Regions from separate parts of the Bradyrhizobium sp. SZCCHNPS1003 genome, predicted to be linked through region 2. Evidence: predicted binding sites of a transcription regulator. Region 2 holds the regulator's gene; each other region holds the start of a gene.
What was found. Region 2 encodes PhoB, which activates phosphate uptake and scavenging genes when phosphate is short. Its sites were predicted from a motif close to TGTCATNNANCTGTCAT; they were not measured.

Region 1 (10,368 bases), on a different contig from region 2:
AAGGTGATCGACTATCTGCTCTCCGACAAGGGCCAGGCGATCTGGACCAATGCCTATCTGCGTCCGGCGCGCCCGATCGAGCTGCCGGACTCGGTGAAGAACAAGTTCCTGCCGGACAGCGACTACGCCCGCGCCAAGAGCGTGAACTGGGGCGATATGGAAGCTGCGCAAAAGGGCTTCGTCGATCGCTATCTGTCCGAAGTCCGCTGAAGGAGCACCGCGCCTCCGCCGGAGACGATCCGGTGGAGGTGCACTTGATCATATGTCGCACAAATCCTTCGTCCGGCTCTGTTTGCTGCCTCTGGGAGCCGTCACCTCGGCATTCTTCCTGTTGCCGATGGCGAGGCTGCTCGTCACCGGCGCCGAGGGACCGCACGGTCTGGCCGAATATCTCGCGATCATCCTCGAGCCGCGCTACCGCACGACACTTCTCAACACGCTGGCGCTGGCGGCGGCCACCACGATCGCGACCCTGGTCATTGCGACGATCGCCGGCCTGTTCCTGCAGCGTCACCGGTTTCCGGGCCGCGCGATCCTGGTCGCGATCCTGACGTTTCCGCTCGCGTTCCCGGGCGTCGTGGTCGGCTTCATGATCATCCTTCTGGCTGGCCGCCAGGGGATGATCGGGGAGGTCTCGTCCCGGCTCACCGGCGACAAGCTCGTATTTGCCTATTCGATCTACGGGCTGTTCCTCGGTTATCTCTATTTCTCGATTCCGCGGGTGATCCTCACGATCATGGCTGCCGCGCAGAAGCTGGACCCCGGTTTGGAGGAGGCGGCCCGATCGCTCGGCGCGAGCCCCTGGGCCGTGCTGCGCGACGTGATCCTGCCGGCGCTGACCCCGGCGCTGATCGCGTCCGGCGCGATCGCGTTCGCGACGGCGATGGGTGCGTTCGGAACGGCATTCACCTTGGCCACGAACATCGACGTGTTGCCGATGCTGATCTACACGGAGTTCACGCTGGCCGGAAACCTGGCCACCTCGGCGGCGCTCTCGGTCGGCCTTGGCCTGATGACCTGGCTGATGCTCGCATTGGCGCGCTCCTTCGCCGGCAGCTCGGTGGCAGCGGCAGGGTAGGCACGTGCGCGACAGAGTCATCTTCATCCTTCAACTGCTGTTCACACTTCTGGTCGCCGCCTTCCTGGCCGTGCCGGCCGGCCTTTCGATCGCCGCGGGCGTGACCGTCAACTACTTCCGCGGCATTCAATCCGGCGTGACGCTGCAGTGGGTGGCCCAGGTCTGGGAGCTCTACGCGGGCACGATCATGGCATCGATCCTGATCGCGCTGGGCACGCTGGCGGTCACGCTCGTGGTCGGTGTTCCCGCTGCCTACGCGCTCTACGTTCGCGGCGGACGGCTGGCGCGGCTGGTCGAGGAGATCATCACCTTGCCGCTCGCGATTCCCGGGCTCGCCATCGCGCTGGCGCTGCTGCTCACCTATGGTGGCTTCGGCAGCTTCCGCCGCTCATGGCTGTTCATCCTCGCCGGCCATGTGATCTTCACGATGCCTTTCATGGTGCGCTCCGTCATGGCTGTGTTCGCGACCATCGACGTCAAGTCGCTCGATGAGGGCGCCGCGTCGGTCGGGGCGGCGCCATGGCGCCGCTTCATCGATGTCATCGTTCCCAATGCCGCGCCGGGGATCCTGGCCGGCAGCCTCATGGTGGTGACGCTATCCCTCGGAGAATTCAACTTGACTTGGATGTTGCATACGCCGCTGACCAAGACGCTGCCGGTCGGCCTCGCCGACAGCTACGCATCGATGCGGCTGGAGGTCGCATCCGCCTACACGCTGATCTTCTTCGTGATGATCATTCCGCTGCTCGTGGCGATGCAGTGGATCGGCGAGAGAGGAAGGTTGCGGTGAGCACGATGACCCGGCATGGAGCCGCCCTGAAGGTGGAGAATTGCGGCAAGACCTTTGCCGACGGGACCTGCGCGCTCGCGCGCGCCACGCTCGACATCGCGCAGAGCGAGACGCTGGTGCTGCTTGGGCCGTCCGGCTGCGGCAAGACCACGCTGCTGCGGATCGTGGCCGGGCTCGAAACACCCGATGCGGGCGGGCGCGTGCTTTTCGACGGCAAGGATCTGACGAGGCAGCCGATCGAGAAACGCAATGTCGGCATGGTGTTTCAGTCCTACGCGCTGTTCCCCAACATGACCGTCGCTGACAATATCGGCTACGGGCTCAAGATCCACGGCGTGCCCAAGCCGGAGCGCGCCGCGCGGGTCGCCGAGCTGGTCGCGCTGACCAACCTCGCCGGCCTCGAAGATCGGCGCATCGATCAGCTCTCGGGCGGTCAGCGCCAGCGCGTCGCGCTCGCGCGCGCGGTCGCCATCCGGCCGAGCGTGCTGCTGCTCGACGAGCCGCTCACAGCCTTGGACGCAGCGCTCCGCGAACGGTTGCGCGACGAGCTCAACGGCCTGTTGCGTACGCTCGGAATCACGGCAATCTACGTCACGCATGACCAGGCCGAAGCCATGGAGCTCGGGGACCGCATCGTGGTCATGCGCAAGGGCGCCATCGCCCAGGTCGGGACGCCGCGCGAGATCTATTTCACGCCAGCCGACCGCTTCGTCGCGGAGTTCGTCGGCGCGGCCAACATAATCGAGGCGCCGATCGACGGCGCTCACCTCGTCTTGCCCGGAGGGAGACAGCGGATCGCAGAGGCTGGCTCGGGCAGCAGGGCGATGGCGATGGTTCGGCCGGAAACGATCGGGATCGTCGACGCGGCGGCATCGTGCCTGACCGGCCTCGTCGACAGTGTTCGCTTCGCCGGTGATCGCCAGCGGATCGTCGTCCGCGACGCCGCCGCCGTTCCACTGACGGTGGACGCACCGAATACGATCAGGGTCAGCGCGGGTGAGCGGATCGGCCTGTCGATTGAGCCGAGCGCCATTCGTCTGCTGCCGGAGCAAGGTGGATCAGCATGAGCACGCGTCCTGTCACCATCGCCCAGATATCCGACCTGCACATCAAGGCGCCCGGCCGGCTCGCCTACCGCCGCGTCGATACGGCGCGCGCGCTGGCCCGTTGCATCACGGAGCTCAACCGGTTCGAGCCGAAGCTCGATCTGGTGGTGATCTCGGGCGATCTCGTCGATACGCCGTCGTCGGCCGAATACGATCATCTCAAGGATCTTCTCGCCGAGCTCGAAACTCCATTCGTCGCCGTGCCCGGCAATCACGATTCACGCGAGCTGATGCGCGCGGCGTTTCCGGACGCTCTGCATGGTCAACCCACCAGTCCGCTGAACCGGTGCGTGGCGTTGACCGATCTCGATCTGCTTCTGCTCGATTCCAGCGTGCCCGGCCATCCGCATGGCGAGCTCGATGAAGCGAGTCTGCAATGGCTCGACGCCGCGCTGTCCGGATCCAGCGAAAGGCCGGCCCTGTTGTTTCTGCACCACCCGCCGTTCGCCACTGGCATCTGGCACATGGACCGGCAGAACCTGCGCAACGCCGACGATCTCGCGGCCGTCCTCACGCGCCATCCGCGGGTGCAACTGATCGGGTGCGGTCACGTTCATCGCGCGACGCTGACCCGGTTTGCGGGCATCCCCTGCACGATCTGCCCGGCACCGAACCATGCCGTCGCGCTCGACCTGGCCGAGCTTCGCCCGCCATCCTTCCAGATCGAGCCACCGGCCTTTCACCTTCATGCCTGGTTTCCAGGACCGGGATTCGGAACGGTCGTCACGCATCAGGTGCCCATCGGGGATTTCGACGGGCCGCATCCGTTCTTCAATCAAGACGGCACGCTCATCGACTGAGCGCGCAAGGACGCGACAAAGCCATGGACGTCTGGTCTAGCTCTCGACCTCGAAGGTCACGCGCTCCGCGGCGAAGCGCGAGCGCTTGCTGACGAGCGGCGTCGCATCGGCATCGATGTCGGTGCTGTCGACCACCAGCACCGGGCGCCCAATCGCGAGGTCGAGCCGTGCGGCGTCGCTCGCGTCGGCGATGGCTGCCGTGATCCTGGTCGTGCCGCGGCGATAGTCGCGAATGCCGTAATGCGCGAGCAGCGCCGTCATCGAGCGGACCGACGCGAAGATGTGACCGGCCTCGGGAAATCGCTCGGACGACAGCCAGGACGTGCTGACGCAGATGGGGGTCTTGTCGGCAAGACGCAGTGCATCGATTCGGACCAGCGGAGCACCCGTCTTCAATCGCAGCTCGCGCGCGAGTTCGCGCGTTGCGGGCTCTTCGGACGCTGCGATCAACTGCCCACGAGGCTCACGCCCGCCGGCGCCCACGATCTCGGAGAACCTGGTTCGCGATCTCAGGGGATATGACAGACGAGGCGCTTCGACATAGGTGCCGCTGCCGCGCTCGGCGCGCACGAGGCCGCGCTCCGCCAAGGTCGCGAGCGCGCGACGCACCGTATGACGGTTGACGCGGTAGGTTTCGGCGATCTCGGTCTCGCCGGGCAGGCGCGTGCCGGCGGCGAAGCGGCCGTCGGCGATGTCGCGCTCGATGCCGTCGGCCACCCGCCGCCACAGCGCCACGCCCGAATCGGCGCCCAGCATGCTCATCGCGGCTCCCCGCTGTCCGGCCTCGAAATCACGTCCATGTCATCAAACAGTCATGGCGCTTCGTTACGAAGTTGTCTATTAACATAGACAACTTCGTAACGGCAAGATCGGGATGAAGATGGGCGGCGAGATGGCGATGCAGGACCGGCGCAGGGCGGCGATGCGGGTATTGGCGCATGCCTCGCATGTGGACATCCGCGCCAGGCTCGATAGCCTCGCGCTGCCTAAGCATCGCGACCTGCGCCCGGCGGAGAATGGCCTCGTGATGCTGCGGGGCCGGATCGGCGGTGATGGTGCGCCCTTCAATGTCGGCGAGGCGACGGTGTCGCGCGCCGCGGTACGGCTGGAGAGCGGCGAGGTCGGGTTCGGCTATGTGCTGGGACGCGACGCCGCCAAGGCGCGTTTGATGGCGCTGTGTGACGCGATGATCCAGTCATCAAGCCACACGCGATCGATCGAAACGCAGGTGGTTGCGCCGCTGCAGGCGCAGATGCGCACTTCGCGCGAGCACCGCGCAGAGGAGGCTGCGGCCACGCGTGTCGATTTCTATACGATGGTGCGAGGAGAAGGCTGATGGCTGCCGCCGCTTCCGATCTGCAGCCTGGTTTCGCCGACAATGTCCTGTCCGCGCAATCGACCTTCCGTACCGTCATGGAGGCCATGGCGCGTCCGGGAAATGTGCGAGAGGTCGAGGTCAATGTCGGCCAGCCCTCGTCCTTGATGCCTGGTGCCGCCGCGATCGCGTTGACTCTGTTCGATCACGATACGCCGATCTGGCTCGATGCGCCGCTCGCCGGCACGCCTGAGGTCGGCGCCTGGCTCAAGTTTCACACCGGGGCGCCGATCGTCGCCGATGCCGCGCTCGCCAGTTTTGCGCTGGTCGCGGAGCCGCAAGCGCTGCCTGATCTGAATTCATTCGCGCTCGGCAGTGCTGAATACCCTGATCGCTCGACGACGCTGATCCTGCAGGTGCCGAGCTTGTCCGGAGGGCCGGTGTTCAAGCTGCGCGGTCCAGGCATCGACGGGACGACATCGTTCCGCGCAACGGTGGCACCCGCCGACCTGTTCGAGCGGCTGTCGATCAATGAGAAGCTGTTTCCGCGTGGTGTCGATGTGGTGCTGGTCGATGGCTCGTCCATCGTCGCCATCCCGCGAACGACCCGACTCGTTTCCGCAGGAGAGTGAGGCATGTATGTTGCCGTCAAGGGTGGCGAACGCGCCATCGAGAACGCGCACCGGCTGCTGGCGCATGAACGCCGGGGTGATCGCGATGTGCCCGAGCTGTCGCTGGCGCAGATCTCCGAGCAGTTGGGGCTTGCCGTCGATCGCGTGATGAGCGAAGGCTCGCTGTACGACCGCGAGCTCGCGGCGCTCGCAATCAAGCAGGCACGGGGTGATCTGATCGAGGCGATCTTCCTGGTGCGTGCCTTCCGCGCGACCCTGCCGCGCTTCGGTGCGACCGGGCCGGTCGACACCGGCGCGATGCGGGTGCAGCGGCGCGTCTCGTCGACCTTCAAGGACATTCCTGGCGGCCAGGTGCTCGGGCCGACCTTCGACTATACGCATCGGCTGCTCGATCCGCAGTTGGCGGCAGGCGCCGAGCCGGAGCCGCCGGCCCGTGCCGAGGCGCCGAATGCGCCGACGCCACGTGTCACCGACATTCTCGGCCAGGACGGCTTGATCGAGCCGTCGCCGCAAGCCGAGGTTGGCGCGCCGGTCGGCGATCTCACCCGCGATCCTCTGAGCTTTCCCGCCGATCGTGATCTGCGGTTGCAGAATCTCGCACGCGGTGATGAGGGATTTCTGCTCGCGCTCGGCTACTCGACCCAGCGCGGCTATGGCCGCAACCATCCCTTCGCCGGCGAGATCCGCTTCGGCGAAGTCGAGGTCGAGTTCTTGGCCGAGGAGATCGGCTTTGCGGTGCCGCTCGGATCGGTCGAGCTGACCGAATGCCAGATGGTGAACCAGTTCAAGGGGTCGGCCACCGAGCCGCCGTGCTTTACGCGCGGTTACGGTCTCGCCTTCGGGCAGAGCGAGCGCAAGACGATGTCGATGGCGTTGGTCGACCGCGCCCTGCGCGCGCGTGAGCTGGGTGAGGATGTGATTGCGCCGGCGCAGGATGAGGAGTTCGTGATGTCGCACTCCGACAATGTGCAGGCGACCGGGTTCGTCGAGCATCTGAAGCTGCCGCACTATGTCGACTTCCAGTCCGAGCTCGGCCTGCTGCGCAAGCTGCGCCAGGAGTTCGCCGAGGCCAATGCCGCTCCTGAATTGAAGGAAGCTGCGGAATGAGCGCGCCGACGTACAACTTTGCTTATCTCGACGAGCAGACCAAGCGGATGATCCGCCGCGCAATCCTGAAGGCGATCGCGATTCCCGGCTATCAGGTGCCGTTCGCGAGCCGCGAGATGCCGATGCCCTATGGCTGGGGCACCGGCGGCGTGCAGGTCACCGCCGCCATTCTCGGTCCCGACGACGTGCTCAAGGTCATCGATCAGGGATCGGACGATACGACAAATGCGATCTCGATTCGCAAGTTCTTCGCCAAGACCGCGGGCGTCGCGACCACGACGTCGACGGAAGAGGCGAGCGTGATCCAGACCCGTCACCGAATTCCCGAGGCGCCGCTTCACGAGGGGCAGGTGCTGGTCTATCAGGTGCCGATCCCGGAGCCGCTGCGCTTTCTCGAGCCGCGCGAGACCGAGACCCGCCGCATGCATGCGCTGGCCGAATATGGCCTGATGCACGTGAAGCTCTATGAGGACATCGCACGCTTCGGTCACATCGCGACGTCCTACGCCTATCCGGTCAAGGTCAATGCGCGCTACGTGATGGATCCGTCGCCGACGCCGAAGTTCGACAATCCCAAGATGGACAATTGCCCGGCGCTGCAATTGTTCGGCGCGGGACGCGAGAAGCGAATCTACGCCATTCCGCCCTATACGCCGGTCGTCTCGCTGGACTTCGAGGACCATCCGTTTACGCGCTACAAGTTCGACGCGCCCTGCGCGCTGTGCGGCGCGGAGGATTCCTATCTGGACGAGATCGTGACCGACGACAAGGGCAGCCGCATGTTCGTCTGCTCCGACACCGACTACTGCGAGGGCCGCCAGGCGTCCGGACATCGTGGCGCGCAGAGCGCCGCCCCGCACAGGGAGAGCGCCCATGGCTGAGATGATCAGAGCCTCCGATCAGCCGCTGCTCGTCGCCGAAGGGCTTGCAAAGAGCTATGGCCGGTTGGCGGCATGCCGCGATGTCTCGTTCGTGCTCTATCCCGGCGAGGTGCTCGCCATTGTCGGCGAGTCCGGCTCGGGCAAATCGACGCTTCTGCAGATGTTGTCGGCGCAACTGGCGCCGACGGCTGGCCGCGTGTCCTATCGGATGCGTGACGGGGTGCTGCGCGATCTTGCCGGGCTCGGCGAGGCCGAACGCCGTTTTCTGTTCCGCACCGATTGGGGCTATGTCCATCAGGACCCGGCGCAAGGCCTGCGCATGGCGGTTTCGGCGGGCGCCAATGTCGGCGAGCGGCTGATGGCGGTCGGCTGGAATAACTATGGCCGGATCAGGCAGACCGCCTCGTCATGGCTCGCGCGCGTGGAGATCGACGTCGCCCGCATCGACGATGCGCCGCGGACCTATTCCGGTGGCATGCGGCAGCGGCTGCAGATCGCGCGCAATCTCGTGACCGAGCCCAGGCTCGTGTTCATGGATGAGCCGACCGGAGGACTCGACGTATCCGTGCAGGCGCGCCTGCTCGATCTGATGCGCAGCCTCGTCAACGAGCTTGGGCTCGCTGCCATCGTCGTGACCCACGATCTGGCCGTGGCGCGGTTGCTGTCTCATCGTGTGATGGTCATGAAGGAGGGGCGGGTGATCGAGACCGGTCTCACCGACCAGGTGCTCGATGATCCGCGCGAGCCTTACACACAGCTCCTCGTGTCCTCGATCCTGCCGCCATGATGCAATTGGGCCCAATGCGATGACCGTGATGATCGATGTCGAGAATGCAGAGAAGACCTTCACCATGCATCTGCAGGGCGGCATATCGCTGCCCGTGGTGCGCGGCGTGTCGTTCCAGGTCAAGGCCGGCGAATGCGTCGTGTTGTCGGGACCGTCGGGCGCGGGCAAGTCGTCGATCCTGAAGATGATCTTCGGCAATTACCGTTGCGATGGCGGCCGCATCGGCGTCCGGCACCTCGGCGAGATGACCAATCTCGCCGGCGCCGAGCCGCGCCTGGTCCTGAATGCGAGGCGGCAGACCATCGGCTATGTCAGCCAATTCCTGCGCGCGGTGCCGCGCGTCCCTGCACTCGATGTCGTTGCCGAACCGCTGTTCGCGGCCGGCCTGCCGCGCGACGATGCGCGGGTGCGGGCAGGTGGGCTGCTGCGACGGCTGAACATTCCCGAGCGGCTGTGGTCGCTGCCGCCATCGACCTTCTCGGGCGGCGAGCAGCAGCGGGTCAACATCGCGCGCGGCTTCATCTCCGAAGTTCCGGTGCTGTTGCTCGACGAGCCGACCGCGTCGCTCGATGCGGCGAACCGCGCGGTCGTGGTCGACCTGATCGCAGCGAAGAAGAAGGACGGAGTGGCGATGCTCGCGATCGTGCATGACGACGAGATCCGCGCCCAGATTGCGGATCGCATGGTCGACGTCATGACATTCGCCGCGGCGGCGTAAAGGGACAAATTGCAGATGAGCGCGAACATGTCCGATCTCGTGATAGGAAATGCCAGGCTGGTCCTCGCCGACCGCGTCGTCGAGCAGGGCTGGGTGGCGATCGCGGGAGGCCGGATCGCCGAACTGGGCGAGGGGGCAGCGCCGGTTGGCAGCCTGGATGCCGGCGGCGACCTGTTGATGCCCGGCCTGGTCGAACTGCACACTGATCACCTCGAAGCGCATTTCGTGCCGCGCCCGAAGGTCTACTGGGATCCCGTTGCTGCCGTCATTTCCTATGACGGGCAGCTTGCGACCGCGGGCATCACGACGGTGCTGGATTCGCTGCGGGTGTGGAGCGAAGAGGGCGCCGAGGGCGTCGACGGCCAGGCCAATGTGCTCGCGGATGCGATCGCGACGGCGCGCGACGGCGGGTTGCTGCGGTCCGATCACTTTCTGCATCTGCGCTGCGAGGTGCCGATGCCGACCGTGGTCGAGGAGGCGCGGCAGCTGGCCGGGCGCCCGGATGTGCGGCTGATGTCGCTGATGGATCATACGCCCGGGCAGCGCCAGTTTCGCGACGAAGGCAAGCTGCGCGACTACTATCGCGGCAAGAGCGGCGGCAAGACCGATGCAGAGCTCGACGTGATGTTCGCGCGGCGATTCGCCTATCAGCAGGCCTATGCGGCGCCGAACATGCGCGACATCGTTGCGCTGGCGAAGACCCATGACGTACCCCTGGCCAGTCATGACGACACCACTGAGGAGAACGTCGCGGACGCGATCAAGGACGGCATCGCAGTCGCGGAGTTTCCAACCACGATGGAAGCCGCGCGGGGCCTTCACCAGGCGGGCATCAGCATTCTGATGGGCGCTCCCAACGTCGTGCGCGGCGGGTCTCACTCCGGCAACATCGCCGCCGTGGACCTCGCGCGCGAGGGCCTGCTCGACATTCTGTCGTCGGACTACGTACCGTCGAGCCTGCTGATGGGCGCGCTGCAATTGCCGCAGCGGGTGCCCTCCATCGATCTTGCCGCAGCCGTCCGCACCGTCACCAAGGCGCCCGCCGATGCCGTCGGCCTGCATGATCGCGGTGAGATCGCCGCAGGCAAGCGTGCGGACTTGATCCGTGTTCATGTCGCGGGACAGTTGTCGGTCGTGCGCAGCGTCTGGCGGGA
Region 2 (10,368 bases):
GTCCTCGGTGATGCCGTCCGACGGCAAAGCCTGGACCTCGCCACTGCTCGTGCGGACGCCAGCGCGAAAACGAGCTCCATTGAAGTCGTGATACGCGCCGAAGCTCATCAAGAGACCTGGTCCGCTGCCGAGGTCGGCCAGCGCGAGCGCATCGGCCAGCCGAAGGAAATGCGCGAAGTCGCCGGCTCGGCCCTCGCGCCAACGGTCGAGTTCGTCCGGCGTCGACAAGGCGAGCACGTTCTCCAACTTGTCGGCGAACAGGACGCGCTCAAGGAAACCGCGAAACGACGCCGCGATCGCGCTGAGCCGCACGCGCTCGCCGAGCTCGATCGCGCGGGTCGTCCCGCCTGGCTGGAAGGCGAGACTGTGCGGCCATTTGCCGGCGATCAGGCCCATGATCTCGAGCAGTCGCGCGCGCGCAGGCAGCGCATCGCGGGCAGCGCTGCCCTTCGTCGCCGCGAAACGTTCGGCCGCGGCCGAATGCCAAGCGTGCGAGGCATAAGCATCGCGGGCGAAGTCCGGCATGAAGAAGATGTAGAAATGCGTCAGATGATCCGCCGCGTTCTCGGCCGCGTGCGCGATGTTGCTCGCGAGGATGCCGTTTGGTGCTGCCGCAATGCCCATGGCCTGGCGCAACGCCGCAGCGGCCGCGATCGATTGCGACACGGAGCAGATGCCGCAGATGCGCGGCGCGATCACCAGGGCGTCGAGCGGCGGCCGGCCCTCAAGGATCTGCTCGAAGCCGCGATAGAGCGGCGCCGTCACCTCCGCCCGCGCGACGCGGCCGCTCTCGATATCGAGCCTGACCTCGAGATCGCCTTCGACACGATTGAACGGTCCGACCGTGATCCGCGTCATGGACGGCGCTTGTCGCCGGAACGGCCCGGCGGCACCACGACATGATCCGCCGTCGCATTGACTCGGACGCGGCGCGGCGTGGCCGATTTCGACAGCGCTGCGAGCGCGACGAACCAGGCTTTCGGCATGTCGGTGGGAAGGCCGACGGGGATGCCGGCGAGCTTCGCCGTCTCCAGATAGTTCTGCGCGCTCTCGAAGCCCGGCGAGGTGCAGGCGATGCAGGCATAACCGCCCTTGGTGCAGGAGCCGCCGCCGTTCCACGAGCGCTGATTGCAGTCGCCGACCGCCTGCGTTGCGCGGCAGCCGAGATGCTCCATCAGGCAGCCGCGTTCCGACATCGTCTCCGCGCTCGCCTTGAACTCGTAGAACTCGTTGCGCGAGCAGCCATGATGAGCGAGGTGGTTGGCGATGAAGGTCGGACGGCCGACTGTGTCGAGGCCGTCTGCCGTCAGATCGCCCGAGGTAAGCGCCAGCAGGCTCTCCATCATCCAGCCCGGATGCGGCGCACAGCCTGCGACGTTGATCACCGGCAGCCCGCGTCTCGAGCGGAAGGCCGCGCCAAGCGCGCCGCCGATATCGCTGCCCTCGAACTGCAGTCCGACCGCATCGGTCGGATTGATGCCAGCCGCGGGAATGCCGCCATAGGCGGCGCAACTGCCGACGGCGACGACGTAGTCGGCCAGCGGCGCCAGATCGAGCAGCCAGCGATAGATCGAGCGGTTGGTGCCGGCGAGCATGTTGAAGCGGCCGCTCAGACCGGGGCCTCGCGCCACCGAGCCTTCGAGCACCAGCAGATCGAGCCGCTCGCGGCCGTCGCGGATCGCCTCCAACAGCTCCACGACCTCGTCCCCTGTCTGCTCGCTGACGGAGGGATGCCACACCAGATCGATGCCGGATTGGCGCAATTCGTCAAACCAGCCGGACGCGCCGCTTTCCAGGATCGACATCGTGCAGCCGCCGCAGCTCGCGCCCTGCAGCCACAGCATCCTGATCGTTCCCTCCGAGCCGACCATCATGAGGCCCCGCTCCTAGCCCGTCTTATGCGTTCCGCTTCGTATCGCCGGCGGGTTTAGCGCCCCCGCACGAACGCTGGCAAGCGCTTCGCCGGGCGTCGCCTCGGAACCGCGCTGACTGCGACCGAGCAGCATGGCGACCGCCCAGACCAGTCCGAACAGGCCGATCGCGACGATTCCGAGATTGGCGACACCGTCGCCCAGCGCGGTGGCGACGTCAGCCCATCCCCCCGTCAGGCCAAGCCGCGGCGCCAACAGCGTGAACGCCTCGAAGCTGCCGATCACCAGCGCGATCGCAACGGATGCGCCGGTGATCACGAGGTTATAGCGCAGCTTGCGTGCGGGATCGGTCAGCGCCCAGCGATAGGCGCCGACCATCAGCATGCTGTCGGCGGTGTCGACGGTGGCCATCGCAGCCGCGAACAGCGCCGGGAATACCAGCACATGGGCGAGGCTCGCGCCGCGCGCAGCCTCGGTCGCCGACAGGCTGAGAAGCCCGATCTCGCTCGCGGTGTCGAAGCCGAGACCGAACAGGAAGCCGAGCGGATACATGTGCCAGGCGCGTCCCACCAGGCGGAGCACGGGGCGCAGCAGGCGGATGAGGATGCCCCGTCCGGTGTTTCCGGCGGTTTCCATCTCGGACTGCGGCTGTGCGGCGCGGCGCCAGAGGTTCACGAACAGAATGAGGTTCGCCAACGCGATAAGCAGCAGGAAGCCGGCCGATACCGACGTGCCGATGACGCCGCCGATCGCCCTGATCGCGCTCTCTTCATCCAGGAGGTCGGCGCCGGCGATGAGGCTCACGACGATGGTGGCGATGACGACGACGCTGGAATGGCCGAGCGCAAAATAGAGGCCGGCGGCGCGCGGGGCGCTACCGTCCTGCACCAGCTTCCGCACGACGTTGTCAATCGCCGCGATGTGATCCGCATCGACCGCATGGCGCAGTCCGAGCAGCCAAGCCAGCATCGCGGTGCCGACGATGGCGGGCCGGTCGGCGTAGAGCGCGAATGCCCAGGCCCAGGCGAGCGCGTTGGCCGCGACCAGCCCGCCGACGAGCGCAACGTTGCGGCCGGGCTGCGACCGCCACCACAGCAGCCGCGCGGCCCGAGGATGATCAATTGGAACAATCGTCATACTCGGACTATAGCAAGAGCTAGGCCAGTTCGGTAAAGGCCCCGCTGCAGGCGAAAGCTGCAGGAAAACCTGGGTGGCGCTTCCCGGACCGCCCTCTCGCTTGGCAACCCGCTATCCAGTCACGCACAGATCATGACCAGCGGCGGGACCTCGTCTCTCTCGCTCCTTCCCTCACCGCGCCGAGGCACTCTGCGCCGCGATCTCGCGGCGCACGACCGCCTCGAACTGGCTCGCGGGGGCGGCGAACATCAGCCGGGTCTCCTCGTGGAACGCCGAGAAGATGCCGACCACGGCCGGCTCCCCGCCGACCTCGGCCAGGATCGGCGAGCCCGAATAGCCGAAATTGGCCAGGCAATGCACTGTCAACAGCCGGGCATCCCCGGTCATGCCGGCGCTGCAATTGCGCTGGCCGGTCGGCGAATAGCGCCGCTCCTGGCCATAGCCGATCTCGGAGATGGTTCCGGCCGTGGTCGCAGCCGCGAGCTCCTCGCGGGTCAGCGCCTTGACCGCCACCGGCTTCGACGGCAGAGCATCCTTCAGCACGATCAGCGCCCAATCGGCGGGCGAGCGGTCGAGCGACCATCTGTCGTGCCGGGTCGGGACGAAATCGGGCGCCACGATCAGCTTGTCGGCGACCGACGATGCCGCCGGCGTGCCACGGTTCATGCCGGCCAGGAAGCGGACATTGCCGGGGCTGACCTGCGCCACGCCGTTGAAGACGCAATGCGCGGCGGTGAGCACGACGCGCGGCGCCACCAGGGTGCCGGTGCACCAGCCGCCGCTCGAGTATTGCGCGACGGTGACGACGCCGATCGACGACGCCGGCCAGGAGGTGGGATCGACGACCTCGCCGATGTGGCGATCGAGCCCGAGCAATTGCTCCGGACGCGGAGTGGCAATGCCCGCATCCGCCGATTCCGGTTTCGGCTGCCAGGACGCAATGGCGCTCTGGGCCTGGACGCGCTGCGGCTCGGTCAACCTGACCCGCTGCACGTCGCGGCCGGCCGATCGCACGCCGCTACGGCCCGCCATCACCAGCCAGGCATAGCCTTGCACGACGTCCTGTTTCACACCGCGGCCGTCGAGCAGCATCAGGCCGAGCATGTATTGCGACTGGGCGAAACCCTGCGCCGCGGCGCGGCTGAACCAGCGACTGGCTTCGCCGTAGTTGGAGGCAACACCCTCGCCGTTGACGTAGGCGATGCCGAGATAATGTTGCGCGACGGCGAGCCCCTGATCGGCGGCCTTGCGGTACCACGCCAGCGCCTCGCTCGGATTACGCGGCACGCCCCAGCCGAACGCCTGCATGAAGCCGACGTCGAACTGCGCCCGCGCATCGCCCTTGGCGGCCAGCGGCAGCAGCCGTCGCATCGCCGCCGCATGCTGCCCGTTGCCTGCCGCCGCGACCGCGTCTTCGAGCTCGGCGGCCGTGGCGCCCGCCAGGCTGCCGAGCAGCATGACAAGAGATATGATGATGGTCTTGATCAAGGGCGTCCGCTGGGACCGAAACATCGTGACGGGCCACGAAGCAGACACGATCAAGACGGCGGCGGCGTGGCGGAAAGCGGACCGCGATCTCCTCAATCGGGCCCGCTCGCGCCTCACACCTTCTTCATCCTCACGCCCATCGCCCTTACACCTGCTCGCTCTTGGCGAAGCGATCATCGAGCGCATAACCGGCGCCGCGCACGGTGCGGATCGGGTCCTGCTCGCGGCCGGGATTGAGCAGCTTGCGCAGGCGGCCGATATGGACGTCGACGGTGCGCTCGTCGATGTAGATGTCGCGGCCCCAGACGCTGTCGAGCAGCTGTTCGCGGCTGAACACGCGGCCGGGGTGCTCGAGGAAGAATTCGAGCAGGCGGTATTCGGTCGGGCCGAGATCGATCGGCCGCCCCGAGCGCGCCACGCGGCGTTTCTCGCGGTCGAGCTCGATGTCGCCATAGGACAGCACGGTCGCCAGCCGCTCCGGGCTCGCCCGCCGCAGCAGGCCTTTCACGCGCGCCAGGAGCTCCGGCACCGAGAACGGCTTGACGATGTAGTCGTCGGCGCCGGTGGCGAGTCCGCGCACGCGCTCGCTCTCCTCGCCGCGCGCCGTCAGCATGATGATCGGCAGTTGCCGGGTCTCGGAGCGCGCGCGCAGGCGGCGGCACAGCTCGATGCCGGAGAGGCCCGGCAGCATCCAGTCGAGCACGACGAGATCCGGAACGCGCTCCTTCAGCCGCGTGTCGGCCTCGTCGCCGCGCGCCACGGTCTCGACCTCGTAGCCTTCGGCCTCGAGGTTGTAGCGCAGCAGCGTCGTCAGCGCCTCCTCGTCCTCCACCACCAGAATTCGGGCGCCCATGTCTGAACCGTCTCTCTTAGTTACCGGGAATCGTCGTCGCGAAGCTCGTCATGTCGCCCTTCGGGCGCTTGTCCATGATCTGCTGGCCTTCGATCATATAGAATACAGTCTCGGCGATGTTGGTCGCGTGATCGCCGATGCGCTCGATGTTCTTGGCGCAGAACATCAGGTGGATGCAGAACGAGATGTTGCGCGGATCCTCCATCATGTAGGTCAGGAGCTCGCGGAACAGCGAGGTGCAGATGGCGTCGACTTCCTCGTCGCCCTTCCACACCGTCATCGCCGCCGGCAGGTCATGCGCGGCATAGGCGTCCAGCACCGTCTTGACCTGCGACTGCACCAGATCGGTCATGTGCTCGAGGCCGCGGATCAGCTTCAGCGGATGGAAGTCGCTCTCCAGCGCCGCGACGCGCTTGCCGATGTTCTTGGCGAGGTCGCCGATGCGCTCCAGATCGGTCGCCACGCGCATCGCGCCGACGATCTCGCGCAGGTCGACCGCCATCGGCTGGCGACGGGCGATCGTGAGCACGGCGCGCTCCTCGATGATGCGCTGCAGCTTGTCGACCTCGGCGTCGGTGGCGACCACCTTCTGGCCGAGCGCGATGTCGCGCCGCACCAGCGCATCGACGGAATCGACGATCAGCCGCTCCGCGAGGCCGCCCATCTCCGATACCAGACGGGTGAGGTCCTGCAGATCGCTGTCGAACGCCTTGGCGGTATGTTCACTGGCCATGATGATCTCCTGAAGACAATGTCGTCGGCGTCAGCCGAACCGGCCGGTGATGTAATCCTGGGTCCGCCGATCACTCGGCGAGGTGAAGATCTTGCTGGTGTCGTCGAACTCGATCAGCTCGCCGAGATACATGAAGGCGGTCTTGTCGGAGACGCGCGCCGCCTGCTGCATGTTATGCGTCACGATGGCGATTGTGTAGTTTTCGGCGAGCTCCTGGATCAGCTCCTCGACCTTGGCGGTCGAGATCGGATCGAGCGCCGAGCACGGCTCGTCGAACAAGATCACCTCCGGCCGGACCGCCACGGTGCGCGCGATGCACAGTCGCTGCTGCTGGCCGCCGGACAGCGACAGGCCCGAGGCGTTGAGCTTGTCCTTGACCTCGTTCCACAGCGCGCCGCCGCGCAGCGCCTTCTCGACCCGGTCGTCCATCTCCGACTTCGATATCTTCTCATAGAGGCGGATGCCGAAGGCGATGTTCTCGTAGATCGTCATCGGGAACGGCGTCGGCTTCTGGAACACCATGCCGACCCGGGCGCGCAGCAGATTCAGATCGAGCTTGGGATCGAGGATGTTGGTGTTGTCGAGCATCAGCTGCCCGGTCGCCCGCTGGCCCGGATAGAGATCGTACATCCGGTTGAAGATGCGCAGCAGCGTGGACTTGCCGCAGCCGGACGGGCCGATGAACGCGGTGACGCGGTTGGTGCCCAGCGACAGGTTGATGTTCTTCAGCGCGTGATGGTCGCCGTAGTAGAAGTTGAGGTTGCGCGCGGTCACCTTGGCCGGCGCATCCGGAAGCGCCTTGCCGTGAAGAGCGTGATTGGGCTGACTGACGGAGACGGACAGTTCGGTCATTTGGTGTTCCTCTCGGCGCCGAGAATGCGTGCACCGATGTTCAGGGCGAGCACGGCCAGAGTGATGAGAAGGGCTCCGCTCCAGGCCAGTTGCTTCCAGTAGGCATAAGGGCTCTGGACGAAATTGTTGATGGTGACGGGCAGGTTCGCCATCGTCCTGGAAAGGTTGAGGCTCCAGAACTGGTTCGACAGCGCGGTGAACAGCAGAGGCGCGGTCTCGCCGGCGACGCGGGCGGTGGCAAGCAGCACGCCGGTGATGAGGCCCGAGCGCGCCGCCCGATAGGCGATGCGGCGGATCACCAGCGAGCGCGGCAGGCCGAGCGCAGACGCCGCCTCGCGCAGCGGGTTGGGCACGAGCAGCAGCATGTCCTCGGTGGTGCGCAGCACCACCGGGATCACGATGACCGCCAATGCAAGGGAACCCGCGAGTGCCGAGAAGCCGCCCATCGGCACCACGACCGCACCATAGATGAACAGGCCGATGATGATCGAGGGCGCCGACAGCAGGATGTCGTTGATGAAGCGGATCACCGAGGTCAGGCGGTCGTTGCGGCCGTATTCGGCGAGATAGGTGCCGGCGAACAGGCCGAGCGGCGCGCCGATGCCGACGCCGATGATCGTCATGATCAAGGAGCCGACGATGGCGTTGCGCAGGCCGCCTTCGCTGGAGCCGGGCGGCGGCGTGTCGGCGGCAAAAACCTGCAGGCTGAGGCCGGCGAGTCCGTTATAGAACAGCGTGAACAGGATCAACGCCAGCCAGGTGACGCCGAACATCGCGGCGGCGACGCAGAGGCCGCGGATCACGATGTCCCTGCGGCGCCGGCGCGCATAGATCGGATTGACCTGCGCATCGAGTGTAAGCGTGTCAGCGCTGGACATGGCTTATCTTCCCGCCTTGGCTTCGAGCCGCATGAGCATCAGCCGCGCGCTCGCCAGCACGAAGAAGGTGAGCACGAACAGCAGCAGACCGAGCAGGATCAGGCTCGACTGGTGCAGCCCGTCGCTCTCCTGGAATTCGGAGGCGATGGCGGCCGAGATCGTGGTGCCCGGCGCGAAGATCGAGGATGAGATCCGGAACGAGTTGCCGATGATGAAGGTCACCGCCATCGTTTCGCCGAGCGCACGGCCCAGCGCCAGCATGACGCCGCCGATGACGCCGACGCGGGTGTAGGGAATGACGACGCTGCGCACGACCTCCCAGGTGGTGCAGCCGACCCCGTAAGCGGCTTCCTTCAGCACGGGCGGGACGGTCTTGAACACGTCGACCGAGATCGAGGTGATGAACGGTAGCACCATGATCGCCAGGATCAGCGAGGCGTTGAACAGGCTGAGATAGGACGGGGGACCGGCGAAGATGTCCTGCAGCACGGGGATGCCGGCGCAGAGATTGATCATGAACGGCTGGAACGTATAGGCCAGGAACGGGCCCAGCACGAAGAAGCCCCACATGCCGTAGATGATCGAGGGAATGCCGGCGAGCAGCTCGATGGCAAGTCCGATCGGACGGCGCAGCCATTGCGGGCACAGCTCGGTGAGGAAGATCGCAATGCCCAGACCGACCGGAATGGCGATCAGCATCGCGATGAAGGACGTGACCAAGGTGCCGTAGATCGGGCCGAGCGCGCCGAGCACCGGCGGATCGGCCGACGGCGCCCAGCGCCGCGTCCACAGGAATTCGAAGCCATATTCTCTCATGGCCGGCCATGCGCCGACGATGAGCGACAGGATGATGCCGCCCAGGATCAACAGGACGGAGATCGCGGACAGCCGCGTGATCCAATAGAAGGTCACGTCGCCGAGCTTGAAGGCGTTGAGCGCGCGTGCCCGGTCATAGGGTCCGGCAGCGGCCGCGATATCGCTGACTTCGGTCTGAACCGCCATCTCTGCCAATTCTGCCCCCTGTTCCTTGGACACGCCGCAACCCCGGTAGCGTCCCTCCCCCGGAGGCCGGGAGAGGGGATTTTCGATACGTCCAGCTCAGCTCTTGATGTCGGCCGACCAGGTCTTCTCGATCAGCTTCACGACGCTGTCGGGCATCGGGATGTAGTCGAGCTCCTCAGCCATCTTGCCGCCCTTCTCGAACGACCACTTGAAGAACTTGATGGCTTCGCCGGACGCCGCCTTGTCGGCCGGCTCCTTGTGCATCAGGATAAAGGTCGCCGCCGTCATCGGCCAGGACTTGTCGCCGGGCTGGTTGGCGAGGATCACGTAGTAGCCGGGAGCCTTGGCCCAGTCGGCATTCGCGGCCGCGGCCTGGAAGGCCTCGACGGTCGGCTGCACGGTCTTGCCGGCTTTGTTCATCATGCCGGTGTAGGTGAGCTTGTTCTGCTTGGCATAGGCGTACTCGACATAGCCGATCGAGTTCTTGGTCTGGCCGATGTTGCCGGACACGCCTTCGTTGCCCTTGGCGCCGACGCCGACCGGCCACTCGACGGCGGTGTTGAAGCCGATCTTGCTCTTCCAGTCGGCGCTCACCTCGGAGAGGTAGTAGGTGAAGTTGAAGGTCGTGCCCGAGCCGTCGGAGCGGCGGACCACGGCGATCGCATCGGACGGCAGCTTGACGCTGGGGTTGAGCTTCTTGATCGCGGCGTCATCCCACTTGGTGATCTTGCCGAGATAGATGTTGGCGAGCGTCTCGCCGTCCAGCACCATCTCGCCCGGCTTCACGCCCTCGAGGTTGACGACCGGCACGATGCCGCCCATCACCATCGGCCACTGCACCAGGCCGTCCTTCTCGAGCTGCTCGGCCTTGAGCGGCGCGTCGGTGGCGCCAAAGGTCACGGTCTTGGCCTGGATCTGCTTGATGCCGCCGCCAGAACCGATCGACTGGTAGTTCAGACCGTTGCCGGTCTCCTTCTTGTAGGCGTCCGCCCACTTGGAATAGATCGGGAACGGGAACGTCGCGCCCGCACCGGTAATGTCGGCAGCGAAGGCCGACGTCGATGCGGCGACCAAGCCGGCAGCGACGATAGCTTTGACGAAATTCATAGCTGGTCTCCATGCTTGGGAAGCGAAGCGCCATCTGCGCCCGATTGCGCTTCCCCGGCCGCTTTACGGGGCCTCAGTGTGGCTTTTATAAAGGTTCGATGACAGTCGGATGACAGTCACAAGCCGTTGATAAGTATTGATCTTTCGATCCAACTCCGAATTTCTACGGGCCAACCGACATATTGCGGCGGGCTGCGGCACCTCGCGTCCGTGCGAGCGTCGCTCCCCCCCCCCCCGGGGACAGACCATCACCGCCGTCATCGCCCGCGCGGGCGGGCGAACCAGCATACCACCGGCGGCCATGATCCGCCGAGACGCCGCGGCGTACTGGATGCCCGTCTGCGCCCTGGGGTTATGGGTCCCGGATCGGCGCGCTGTGCGCGCTTGTCCGGGACGACACCGGGGATTGGGTTGGCGACATGAGCAGCCATGGAGATGAGCGCGTGC
Region 3 (10,368 bases), on a different contig from region 2:
GACCTGCTCGCAGGTCACCGACGTGCGCCCCAGCCTCACGACCCCCAGTCCCAGCTCGATCATGCCCGGCCAGCGCAGCTCGGCCCGGAAATGCATGTCGAGCCGCACCATGATCCAGGCCAGCCCCTCTTGTCCGAGGCCATGGCGCGGGTCCTTCATCAAGGTCACCCGGCCGGTCTCGAAATAGGTCGCATAGACCGCGTTGTTGACGTGCTGGTTGGGATCGAGGTCGCCGAAGCGGACATTGTCCGTCAGCCGATAGGGAAAGTCCTCCAGGCGTGGCGCGTGGTCGCGGCGGGCCGTCTCTGTCACCGATTGATCTCCATCATTCATGTCCCCTTCAAACCCGGCTAAGCCCGCCGCTGCAAGCCGCGCGCAAGCGAGGGGCGGCTTTTGTGCCTTCCCTGCGACCACCCCGTTGGCTACAAATTCGGAACCGCCATCTGCCGCCGTCCGTCGAGCGGCGCCTCCAACGAGAAGAGCGACATGAGCGAAGCGATCAAGACCGATGTGCTGATCATTGGCGCGGGCCCCTGCGGACTGTTTGCCGTGTTTGAATTGGGGCTGCTCGACATCAAGGCGCACCTGATCGACATCCTCGACAAGGTCGGTGGCCAATGCGCCGAGCTGTATCCGGAGAAGCCGATCTACGACATTCCCGGCGTGCCGATGGTGACGGGGCAGGGCCTCACCGAGCAGCTGATGGAGCAGATCAAGCCGTTCAGTCCGACCTTCCATCTCGGCGAGATGGTCGAGAAGGTCGAAAAGATCGGCGATCCCGGTTTTCGCGTCACCACCGATGCCGGCAAGGTGTTCGAGTGCAAGGTCGTGGTGATCGCGGCCGGCGGCGGCTCGTTCCAGCCCAAGCGTCCGCCGGTGCCGGGCGTCGAGGCATACGAAGGCACCTCGGTGTTTTATGCCGTGCGCAAGATGGAGCAGTTCCGCGACAAGAATGTCGTCATCGTCGGCGGCGGCGATTCCGCGCTCGACTGGACCCTCAATCTGCATCCCCTCGCCAAGCGCATCACGCTGGTGCATCGGCGCGACGATTTCCGCGCGGCGCCGCACAGCGTCGAGCAGATGCGCGCGCTCGTGGCGAGCGGCAAGATGGATCTGCGCATCGGTCAGGTGACGGCGCTCGAAGGTGCGAACGGTCAGCTTTCCGCGGCCACCATCAAGGGCAACGACAATGCGGTCGAGACCGTGCCGTGCGAGATGATGCTGCCGTTCTTCGGCCTGACGATGAAGCTCGGCCCCGTTGCCGAGTGGGGCATCGCGCTCGAGCACAATCTCATTCCGGTCGAGACCTCGGCGTTCGAGACCTCGGTGCCCGGCATCTTCGCGATCGGCGACATCAATACCTATCCCGGCAAGATCAAGCTGATCCTGTGCGGCTTCCACGAGGGCGCGCTGATGGCGCAGAAGGCGCACCGCTACGTGTATCCGGAGAAGCGGCTGGTGTTCCAGTACACGACGTCGTCGTCGAGCCTGCAGAAGAAGCTCGGCGTCAACTAATTGCTCGGAAGCGTGGAACCCGGCGCCGCCGGACCAACTCAAATGTGAAGAAATGTTTCCTGCGCGTGCCGGTTTCACCGGCGCGCCAGACCTGTTATGGGCTGGAACGATGCACGAAACGGCCGTACTGTGCGGCCATTCATTTTGTGACTTGGTCAAGGTGAGATGATGATGCGCAATGCGTTTCCCCGACTTCGGCTGGCGCCTGGTGTGACGAAGCTCGCGATCGGCGCGCTCGTCGTTGCCGGTGCTCTGCTGACGCGGCCTGCGCTCGCGGCTGAGCCGACCGCGGCCGGTCTGTGGCAGAAGGTCGAGGATGGCAGGCCCGTCGGCTGGTTCCTCTTCATCGACCACGACGGCGTGTTCGAGGGCGTGATCGCCAAGACGTTTCCGCGCCCCGGCGACAATCCGAACGAGGTCTGTTCGAAGTGCAGCGATGACCGCAAGAATGCGCCGGTGCTCGGTATCTCCTTCGTGCGCGACATGAAGCGCGAGGGCCTGAAATACGAAGGCGGCAACGTGCTCAATCCGCGCGACGGCAACATCTGGAAGGCCAATATGCGGGTCAGTCCGGACGGGCAGACGCTGATCCTGCACGGCTATCTCGGCATCTCGCTGTTTGGCAAGGACGAGACCTGGACCCGTCTTCCAGATACCAACATGGCCCAGATCGACCCCGCGATCCTCGCCAAATATCTGCCGGCCCAGGCGACCACGGCAACCGGCCCCGCGACCAAGCAGGCGCCGCCGCCGATGATGAAGAAGCCGGCGCCGACTAAGTAGTTCGCCGCCGAACTGCAGCATGGTGGTCGTTGTTAAGCGACACACCGTCGTGATCTCGCGGCGCATGGCGTCCGAGTTTTCAAGCTGAACGCGACCCTCTCGAGCGAGAGGGCGCAGGGAATGCCGGGTGAGGGCCTCACCCATGGCCCGCCTGCTAAAAAATGCAGGCGGCAGGAACCACAGGTAAAGCCGATCAACCGGCATTCCCTGCGCGATGTTTGACGGCTTATACGTCCTCTCCCCGGGGACCGGCTGTCTTGCCCCCGTCACGAGCGGATCATCACCACCGCTCGCTTGGCATCAGCATCGGGATGCCAGGACCCTACGACTTCACCGTGCGCCGCCGCTCGTTCGTCGGCATGATCGGATCACGCTGCGACCGGTGGCGCCCACCGCGTCCCGCACTCCACGTTCGTGACGACCGCGAACCGCCCCTCTCATGAGCACGGGATGCGCTCATCAGAGCATGATTTCTGGAAAAAAGAAACAGGAAATTTTGTCACGAGGCGGCCGGACGCAGTCATCGACCTGGAATGGCGGGCGAATTTCGTCCTTTTGCGGCAGGCCGTTTCGGCGCAATCGACGGACTCCGCTCGCGACCGAGACGCAACGTCGAGCCGACGGGCGACTCGGTGCATCGGCGGTGAGCCGATCGTTGGCCGCGCGCTACTGCCGCACGACTCCCGCTGGCGGCAGCGGCTGGCTCGTGACGTTGGGCTCGGCCGCATCGAGGTTCAGCACCTCTGCTGCGGCCGGAAACGCGGCATCGGCCATGGCGGCGTGGCCCTCGGCGGTCGGATGCACGGCGCCGCCGTAGACGGCCGAGAGCACGCCCCAGCTCGCATCGTGGATGTCGGAAGGCTGCATCGCCGCGGGCAGCCCTTGCGGATAGGTCATCGCCGAGAAGTAGCTGTCATTGGCGTCGCGGATCCAGCGCGCGCGCGGCAAATAGGGGCGATATTCGCTGGCGCCGCGGCCGCACAGCAGCGGCTCGTTGGCGGCGCTGACGATGTTCGGATCGAAGCTGGTGCCGTCGGCCGAAAAGCATTCGCGGTCGAACGGCGGATCCTGCGTCGAGCGGGCGCAGAAGCCGTGATCGGCAAACGCGGCCTGATGAGCATCGACGAAGGTCATGCGGTCGGCCTGCGGATCGCGGCACAGAACTCCCGCGGTGCATTGCGCCAGCCCGCGCAGCGACGGCAGGAACTCGTTCTCGACGAAGCCCGCGACCTTGGCGAGCCGCTGCGGATTGGCATTGAACGACGGATGGACCTCGAAGCCGGCCGGGCCGCCCGGGCAGGGCGTGCCGGCACGGCTCAGCGCCGGATTGCCGTAGGAGGTGTAGATGACGTGCGAGAGGTCGCCGACCAGCGGCTTCAGCGCCTCGCGCAGCTTGGCAAAGCCCTGCGGCAGGTCGCTCGCCAGCTCGCTGCGCGATTCCTCCACCGAGCCGATCACGCCGGAGCGCTTGAACAGGGTGCGCTCGGTCGGCGTGTCGACGATGACGTCGGCGACGAGGCCGGAGAAGTTGATGTCGTTGGCGCCGATCGACAGCAGAATCAGGTCGAGCTTGCGGTCCGGCTGGCGGCGCTTGGCCGCGGTCAGCGCCTCGCGGAGTTCGCCGAGCTGGCCGTTGACGCCGCCGGCGCAGGTCGCGACCGAGCGGCCGGGCGTGCATTCGCGCGCGCGCTGGCTGCCGAACAGGCCGTCGGCAATGGTGGCGCCGGTGCAGGCGAGCGGCAGGTAGGTGACCGCGACGTGCGGATAGCGCACCGCAAGCGCCAGCGCCGTGCGGGTCTGGTAGCTGTAGAGCGAGCGGTGGCAGGCAGCGTTGAGCCAGACCGCGCTGTGCTTCTGCCAGTTCTGCAACGTGTCCGGCGCCTCACAGGCGCGGCCGCCTTTGAAGCCGGCCCGGCTCGGCCGATAATATTGCGCGGTCGGGCCGCCGAGATAGGAGCGGAAGCAGAAGCCGTCGTCGGCGAGCGCGATCGGGCGGTCCGGATTGCCCTCGCCGGAGGCGATGCTGTCGCCGAGGCCGGCGATTAGGACGTCACGGACCTGGATTCCGGTCGAGACCTGCCGCGTGCCTTCGGGACTGGCGACATCGACGGATGCCACGGTCTGGCGGCCGTAGCGGACGCGCAAATTGACCGGCTCGGCGCAGTCGAAGGTCGAGGTCTGCGGCCCGTCGCCGTCGTCGAACGACCAGGCGCAGGTGGCGCCGACCGGCACCGGGCCGGTCAGGCGCACGGTGACCGGATGGTCGATGGGGGTGAGATAGCTTTCCTTGACGTTGTCGCGCGTGCACGGCTCGTTGACGCGGCCGGCGAGGTCGATGCAGAGCCGGTTGACGACGTTGCGCGCCCAGCCGCGGCCGTCGCTCTGCACCCCCAGCGCCTGCTCGGCGGCGAGGATGGAGCGGTCGCGCGTGCTCTCGGTATGCAGCAGGAAGTCGCGCTCCTCGCGGAAGAGACGGAAGCGGTTGCGCACCTCCCAGCTGATCTGCAGCGGCGCTGCGCCGAACTGCGCGGCCGCCTCGGTGGCGGCGAGAGGGGCGAGCAGGCCGACCAGGACGCAGGCGGCGAGCAGCGGACGAGGGGGCATTCGGGTCATGCGCAAGGATTCACGTCAGCGATGGGGCGGAAATAAGAGGACCGCACGCGAGTTCAACCGGTCGAGGATCGAACCGTCGCATCGTCCGCGAGAGAATTGCTGCTCAGCGCTGGGAGTGGCGCTTGATGCGCTGGGGAACCGCGGCAGGGGCCGTGGCGGCGGCGCGCTTGGCCGCGACCTCGTCCTCGCAGGCGGCGTTCAGCCGGCGCCGCTCCTGCCACGGCTTGACGACGTTCATCCAGAGCTCCCTGATGCCCATGATCGAGATCGCGATGGCGAAGGGGATCACGAAATAGAGCACGCGGAAGACGAGCAGGGTGGCCAAGAGCTGCTCGCGGCCGAACTGCGGCAGCGCCACCAGCATCGCGGCATCGAACACGCCGATGCTGCCAGGCGCATGGCTGGCAAAGCCGAGCAGGGTGGCGAGGATGAAAACCACCGACAGCGACAGGAAGTCGATCGGAGGATCGGCGGGGACGAGCAGGTACATCGCCAGCGCACAGAAGCCGAGGTCGACGACGCCGATCAGGATCTGCACCAGCGTGAGCTGCGCGGAAGGCAGCACCACCTTCCAGCCGTTCTGGCCGAGCTGGCGGCGGTTCTTGCCGGCGGTCAGCCAGCCGAGATAGGCGAAGATCGCCCCGAGGATGCCGATCGCGATCAACTGGTTCATCGCCGGGGGCAACTGGTCCATCGCGGTGGCGGCCGCCGGATGCAGGGTCATGCCGATGCCGAGCACGAACAGGTTGCCGAGCCAGAAGGTCAGGCCCGACAGGAAGCAGATCTTGGCGACGTCGATCGCGGACAGGCCGTAGTCCGAATAGATCCGGAACCGGATCGCGCCCCCGGTGAAGACGGTGGCGCCGATGTTGTGGCCGATCGAATAGCTGGTGAAGGCGCTCATCGCTGCGATGCGATAGGGGACGTGTTTCTTGCCAATCGTTCGCAGTGCAAAATAGTCATAGAAGGTCAGCGTGCAGAACGCGCCGATCACACACAAGGCCGCGAGCGCGATGTGACCGAGCGGGATTTCGGTGAGCGCCGTCAGGATGACGCCGGCATCGACGCCCTTGAGCGTGCGCACGAGCGTCGTGATCGCGAAGGCGATGATCGCAAGGCTCGCTGCAATCCCCAGCCGCTTCCAGCCGATCCATTTCTTGAAGCCACGCGAGAGCGTGGTCAGCAGGCGCTGCATTCATCCTCCCGGCGGGGCGGTACCAGTTCTTGGAAAAGAGGCGAAACCATTGGTCGATGGAGGCGGGCAATTCGTGACAGCCTGTTCCTTATGCTAAAATGCGCGCCTTGTGCAGTCCTTGACACAGCTCAGCTCCGACCCATGCGGCGCGGGTCTGTCACACTTCAGTCACACGGCTGGCGGCCGCCTCAGTTCGGTCCAATTGGTTACGCGCGCGGTTCACGAGCAAACCTGGCCCTCTGCGACCGGTTCCGGCCGGCAGGGCCGGTTGCGCCGGAACAACCGCCGTGGCCGCCGGTTAGCGCCCCGCGGGCACAGCGAACATGGCGACGATCGGTCGGGGAGGGACCTGCCATGTTCCCGAACCAAGAGGACATGAGGCAAATGGGACTGTTCACCAAGGACATCAAGACGATGAACGATCTGTTCGTTCATCAGCTGCAGGACATCTATTACGCCGAGAACCAGCTCGTCAAAGCGCTGCCAAAGATGGCGGACAAGGCGACGGATCGGAAGCTCAAGCAGGGCTTTCTGACCCATCTCGATGAGACGAAGACGCATGTGACGCGTCTCGAGCAGGTGTTCAAGATGCACGGCATCGCGGCCAAGGCGGTCGACTGTCCGGCGATCGACGGCATCATCGAGGAGGCCGAGGAGGTCGCCGGCGAGGTCGCCGACAAGGCCGTGCTGGACGCAGCGCTGATCAACGCCGCCCAGGCGGCCGAGCACTACGAGATCACGCGCTACGGCAGCCTGATCGCCTGGGCCAAGCAGCTCGGCCGCAGCGACTGCGCCGCCGTGCTGCAGAAGACGCTCGACGAGGAGAAGGCGACCGACATGAAGCTGACCAAGCTCGCCGAGAGCGGCGTCAACCTGCGCGCCGCAAGCTGATCGCGTCACCAGTCGATGAGACAAAACGCCGCGCGGACATCCCGCGCGGCGTCGTCGCATCCGGATGCCGCGCGTCAGCTCTTACGCAACGCGAAATTGGCGCCGCAGAACGCCATCAGGGCACCGAGGCAGAGCGCGGCGAGGCCGGCCAGCACACCTGAGGCCGACGGCACCGGGCTCGGGCCGGAGATCGCCTGGCCGATGCCGGCCAGCATCAGTACGCCGACCACGACCAGGAAGTTGCGCATCCGCTGCGGGATCTCGCCCGACACCGCGCTGTGCATGATGTTGGCGATGAAATAGCCCGAGGAGAAGCCGACCGTGGCGATCAGCCACCAGGCGATCGCCGATCCCGCCGGCATGAAGGCGCCGCTCTCGGTCTGCCACAGGCCGCCGAGATCGAGCCCGTAGCGGGCGCCGAGCATGTGCACGGCCAGCGCCAGCAGCACGCCGGCGGCCATCGCTCCGGCCAGGATCAGGTGGCGCGGAAAATAGATCGTTTCGCTCATGCTCCGTTTGTAGGATAAGGCGCGCGCCACGCGCAACAGGACCGATCCATTTCCCAGGACATCACCACAGAAGGCCATGACGTGATCCGCTACGCCTACAAGGCGTCGTTGATCGGCGCCGCGCAGCAGTTCGAGCTCACGGGGCAGGGCCTGTCGTGGCGGTTCGCCGGCCGGACCGGCCTGTGGCCGTACGCCGACATCGCCGCGATCCGGCTGTCCTACCGGCCGGTGTCGATGCAGGCGAAGCGTTTTCGTGCCGACATCACCCATCGCGATGGCCGCAGGCTGAGCATCATCTCGACTTCCTGGCAGACGGCGGCGCTGATGGCGCCGCAGAGCGAGGCCTATCGTGCTTTCATCCTCGGCCTGCATGCGCGGCTCGCCTCCAGCGGCAGCAACGCGCGGCTCACGGCCGGCCTCGGCCGCTTCACATATGGCGCCGCGCTCGCCGCGATTGCGCTGTTCGCGGTGGCGATGACCGGGCTTCTGGTGCGTGCGCTCGTCATCGCCGAATGGTCGGGAGCGTTGTTCCTGATCGGCTTCGCCGCGCTGTTCGCCTGGTATGTCGGCGGCTTCATCACCCGCAACAGGCCGCGCAGCTACACGTTCACGGATATTCCCGGCTCGCTGCTGCCGTGATCACGCGGCGTCATCGCCGGTCATCGAATGTGAGCGCGCGACAGCGCCGCGTCATGCCAGGATGAGCCGACGTTGGGAGAAGAACGATGCAGGATCGCGCGCTGCGCAGACCGGATGACGCCGAGATCGCCGCGGTCAACGCGCGGCATTTCGCCGATACGCCGCTGCGGCCGGCCGATCTCCTGTTCGTGTTCGGGACCCGCGTCGACGAGGAGCTGCGTGCCGAGACGGCGGTGAAGCTGTGGCAGCAGGGCTACTTCCGCCACGCCATCGTCAGCGGCGGGATCACGCCGGGCGCTGATCTTTCGGAGTGTACGCTGATCAAGGCCGCCATGGTGAGGCGCGGCATTCCGGCCGAGCGCATCCTCGAAGAGCACCACGCCACGAATACCGGCGAGAACGTCGCGCTCGCGCTGCCGGTGATCGACGCCGCGCTCGGCCTCGCCAATGTCGGCAGCGTGATCTGCCTCGGCAACAGCTGGACCGCGCGGCGCTACGCGATGACCCTGCAGCGGCACTGGCCCGAAGTCGAGAAGATGCTGCTGACGGTCGATAGCTTCGGCGTACCGCGGCAGTCGTGGCACACCCATCCGGAGTTTCGCCGCCGCGTGCTGAGCGAATGGGACAAGATCGAACCTTATAAGGCGAAGGGCTTCATCGCGGAGTGGCCGTGATCGACTCGGCGCCTGCTCGCACTTCGATGACAACAGCGTCCATCGGGTCTCATGGCAGACTTTGGTGGTCATTCCAGATGGGGCATCTGGCCCCTGCGACGGAGTTTCCATGAACCAAGGTGCAGGCCGTATTGTCGCCCACTACGAGCACCATGCGCTGTCGTGGGACGCCGACCGCCGCGCGGCTGCCTGGACTGACAAGCCTCCCATCGAACGCTTCCTTGCGTGTCTCCGACCGGGCGCAACCGTGCTCGATCTCGGCTGCGGGGGCGGTGTGCCGATCGCAGCGCACATTTCCGGACAGGGGTTTTCCGTCACCGGCGTGGACAGCTCGCCGACGATGATCGCACTTTGCCGAACGAGGATGCTGGATCAGGAATGGATCGTCGCCGACATGCGGTCGTTGACCTTAGGTCGGCGGTTTGACGGCGTGCTGGCCTGGGACAGCTTCTTCCATCTTGGGCACGATGACCAGCGACGAATGTTTCCAATCTTCGCGGCCTGCACGGCTTCGGGCGGCATTCTGATGTTCAACGCAGGCCCCGCACATGGTGAAGCCATCGGGTGCTATCGCGGCGATCCGCTTTATCATGCGTCTCTCGATCCATCCGAGTACGCGGCGCTGCTTCGCGACAATGGTTTCGAATGGATCGCACATTCGGTTGGCGAGCCAGCGAACGGCGAGCGTAGCTTCTGGCTTGCTCGCGCGGCTGAGGCTGGTCCGACCGTCTGACTCACGGCTCGGTCAAAGCGGTCCGACATGCGAAGATGCGGTGATCTGCCGCCTCACGGCCTCACCACCAGCACCGAGCACTTGGCATAGCGCACCACGTGCCCCGCGTTGCTGCCGAGGAAGTAGGTGCGCATCGCCGGGCGGTGCGAGGTCATCACGATCAGGTCGGCGTTGACCTTGGCCGCCTCCTCGAGGATCTCGTGATAGATGCCGCCCTGGCGTACCGTGTAGCTGATGCGCTCGGCCGGGATGCCGGATTCGCGCGCCACGATCGACAGCGCTTCCTCGGCGGTCTCGCGCTGCTGCGCATCGAAATCGGCCGGGACGTATTCGGCGAGCATCACCGGCGTCATCGGCATCACGTTGAGCAGATGCACCGTGCCGCTCCAGGTCTGCGCCAGCGTGGCCGCGGTGGCGATGGCCGGCTTGGCGAGGTCGGTGTCGGCCAGATCGATCGGCACCAGAATCGAGTTGAACATCGAAGGTCCTCCTCTCTCTCCGCCGGCATTACGCGCCGGCCCCGACCTGTCTGTCAATCGACCGAGCCGTGCTTGAGCAGTTTCGGCGTGATGAACCTCAGCAGGTTGCCGCGGGCGAAGCTCACATCGCCCCAATCGTCGGTGTCGAAATCGAGCACCGCGAGTCCCGCGGTCGGCATGTTGCGCATCAGCTCGTGGCGGGCCTCGGAATCGCCCTCGCCGGTCAGCGCCAGCGCCAGCTCGTGCATGCCGGGATTGTGCCCGACGAGCAGGAGCTGCTTCGGATCATGCGCTGCCGCAAGGCGGATGTGATACAGGATCTGCATCGGCTCGGCGC

Region 1: a site for PhoB is predicted at 4,574-4,590, ahead of phnF (phosphonate metabolism transcriptional regulator PhnF). Genes of this name have one in related genera too.
Region 3: a site for PhoB is predicted at 6,262-6,278, ahead of QX126_RS17745 (YbhN family protein). Genes of this name have one in related genera too.

What each region holds. Positions count from the first base shown of each region.
Region 1 is NZ_JAUHIU010000025.1:7,094-17,461, reverse strand. Features, by position in the region: gene QX126_RS30300 (ABC transporter substrate-binding protein) at 1-210, shown strand, start outside; gene QX126_RS30295 (ABC transporter permease) at 263-1,078, shown strand; gene QX126_RS30290 (ABC transporter permease) at 1,083-1,868, shown strand; gene QX126_RS30285 (ABC transporter ATP-binding protein) at 1,874-2,935, shown strand; gene QX126_RS30280 (phosphodiesterase) at 2,932-3,774, shown strand; gene phnF (phosphonate metabolism transcriptional regulator PhnF) at 3,811-4,536, opposite strand; gene phnG (phosphonate C-P lyase system protein PhnG) at 4,655-5,110, shown strand; gene phnH (phosphonate C-P lyase system protein PhnH) at 5,110-5,721, shown strand; gene QX126_RS30260 (carbon-phosphorus lyase complex subunit PhnI) at 5,725-6,828, shown strand; gene QX126_RS30255 (alpha-D-ribose 1-methylphosphonate 5-phosphate C-P-lyase PhnJ) at 6,825-7,709, shown strand; gene phnK (phosphonate C-P lyase system protein PhnK) at 7,702-8,496, shown strand; gene phnL (phosphonate C-P lyase system protein PhnL) at 8,516-9,214, shown strand; gene QX126_RS30240 (alpha-D-ribose 1-methylphosphonate 5-triphosphate diphosphatase) at 9,230-10,368, shown strand, end outside.
Region 2 is NZ_JAUHIU010000001.1:314,427-324,794, forward strand. Features, by position in the region: gene QX126_RS01455 (nickel-dependent hydrogenase large subunit) at 1-858, opposite strand, end outside; gene QX126_RS01460 (HupU protein) at 855-1,871, opposite strand; gene QX126_RS01465 (HoxN/HupN/NixA family nickel/cobalt transporter) at 1,887-3,008, opposite strand; gene QX126_RS01470 (trypsin-like serine protease) at 3,180-4,496, opposite strand; gene phoB (phosphate regulon transcriptional regulator PhoB) at 4,642-5,349, opposite strand; gene phoU (phosphate signaling complex protein PhoU) at 5,366-6,082, opposite strand; gene pstB (phosphate ABC transporter ATP-binding protein PstB) at 6,113-6,934, opposite strand; gene pstA (phosphate ABC transporter permease PstA) at 6,931-7,812, opposite strand; gene pstC (phosphate ABC transporter permease subunit PstC) at 7,816-8,814, opposite strand; gene pstS (phosphate ABC transporter substrate-binding protein PstS) at 8,911-9,921, opposite strand.
Region 3 is NZ_JAUHIU010000010.1:15,029-25,396, reverse strand. Features, by position in the region: gene QX126_RS17765 (thioesterase family protein) at 1-312, opposite strand, end outside; gene QX126_RS17760 (NAD(P)/FAD-dependent oxidoreductase) at 487-1,515, shown strand; gene QX126_RS17755 (DUF2147 domain-containing protein) at 1,687-2,298, shown strand; gene QX126_RS17750 (hypothetical protein) at 2,965-4,911, opposite strand; gene QX126_RS17745 (YbhN family protein) at 5,015-6,106, opposite strand; gene QX126_RS17740 (ferritin-like domain-containing protein) at 6,491-6,997, shown strand; gene QX126_RS17735 (hypothetical protein) at 7,072-7,506, opposite strand; gene QX126_RS17730 (hypothetical protein) at 7,588-8,145, shown strand; gene QX126_RS17725 (YdcF family protein) at 8,232-8,819, shown strand; gene QX126_RS17720 (class I SAM-dependent methyltransferase) at 8,929-9,552, shown strand; gene QX126_RS17715 (universal stress protein) at 9,606-10,031, opposite strand; gene QX126_RS17710 (histidine phosphatase family protein) at 10,085-10,368, opposite strand, start outside.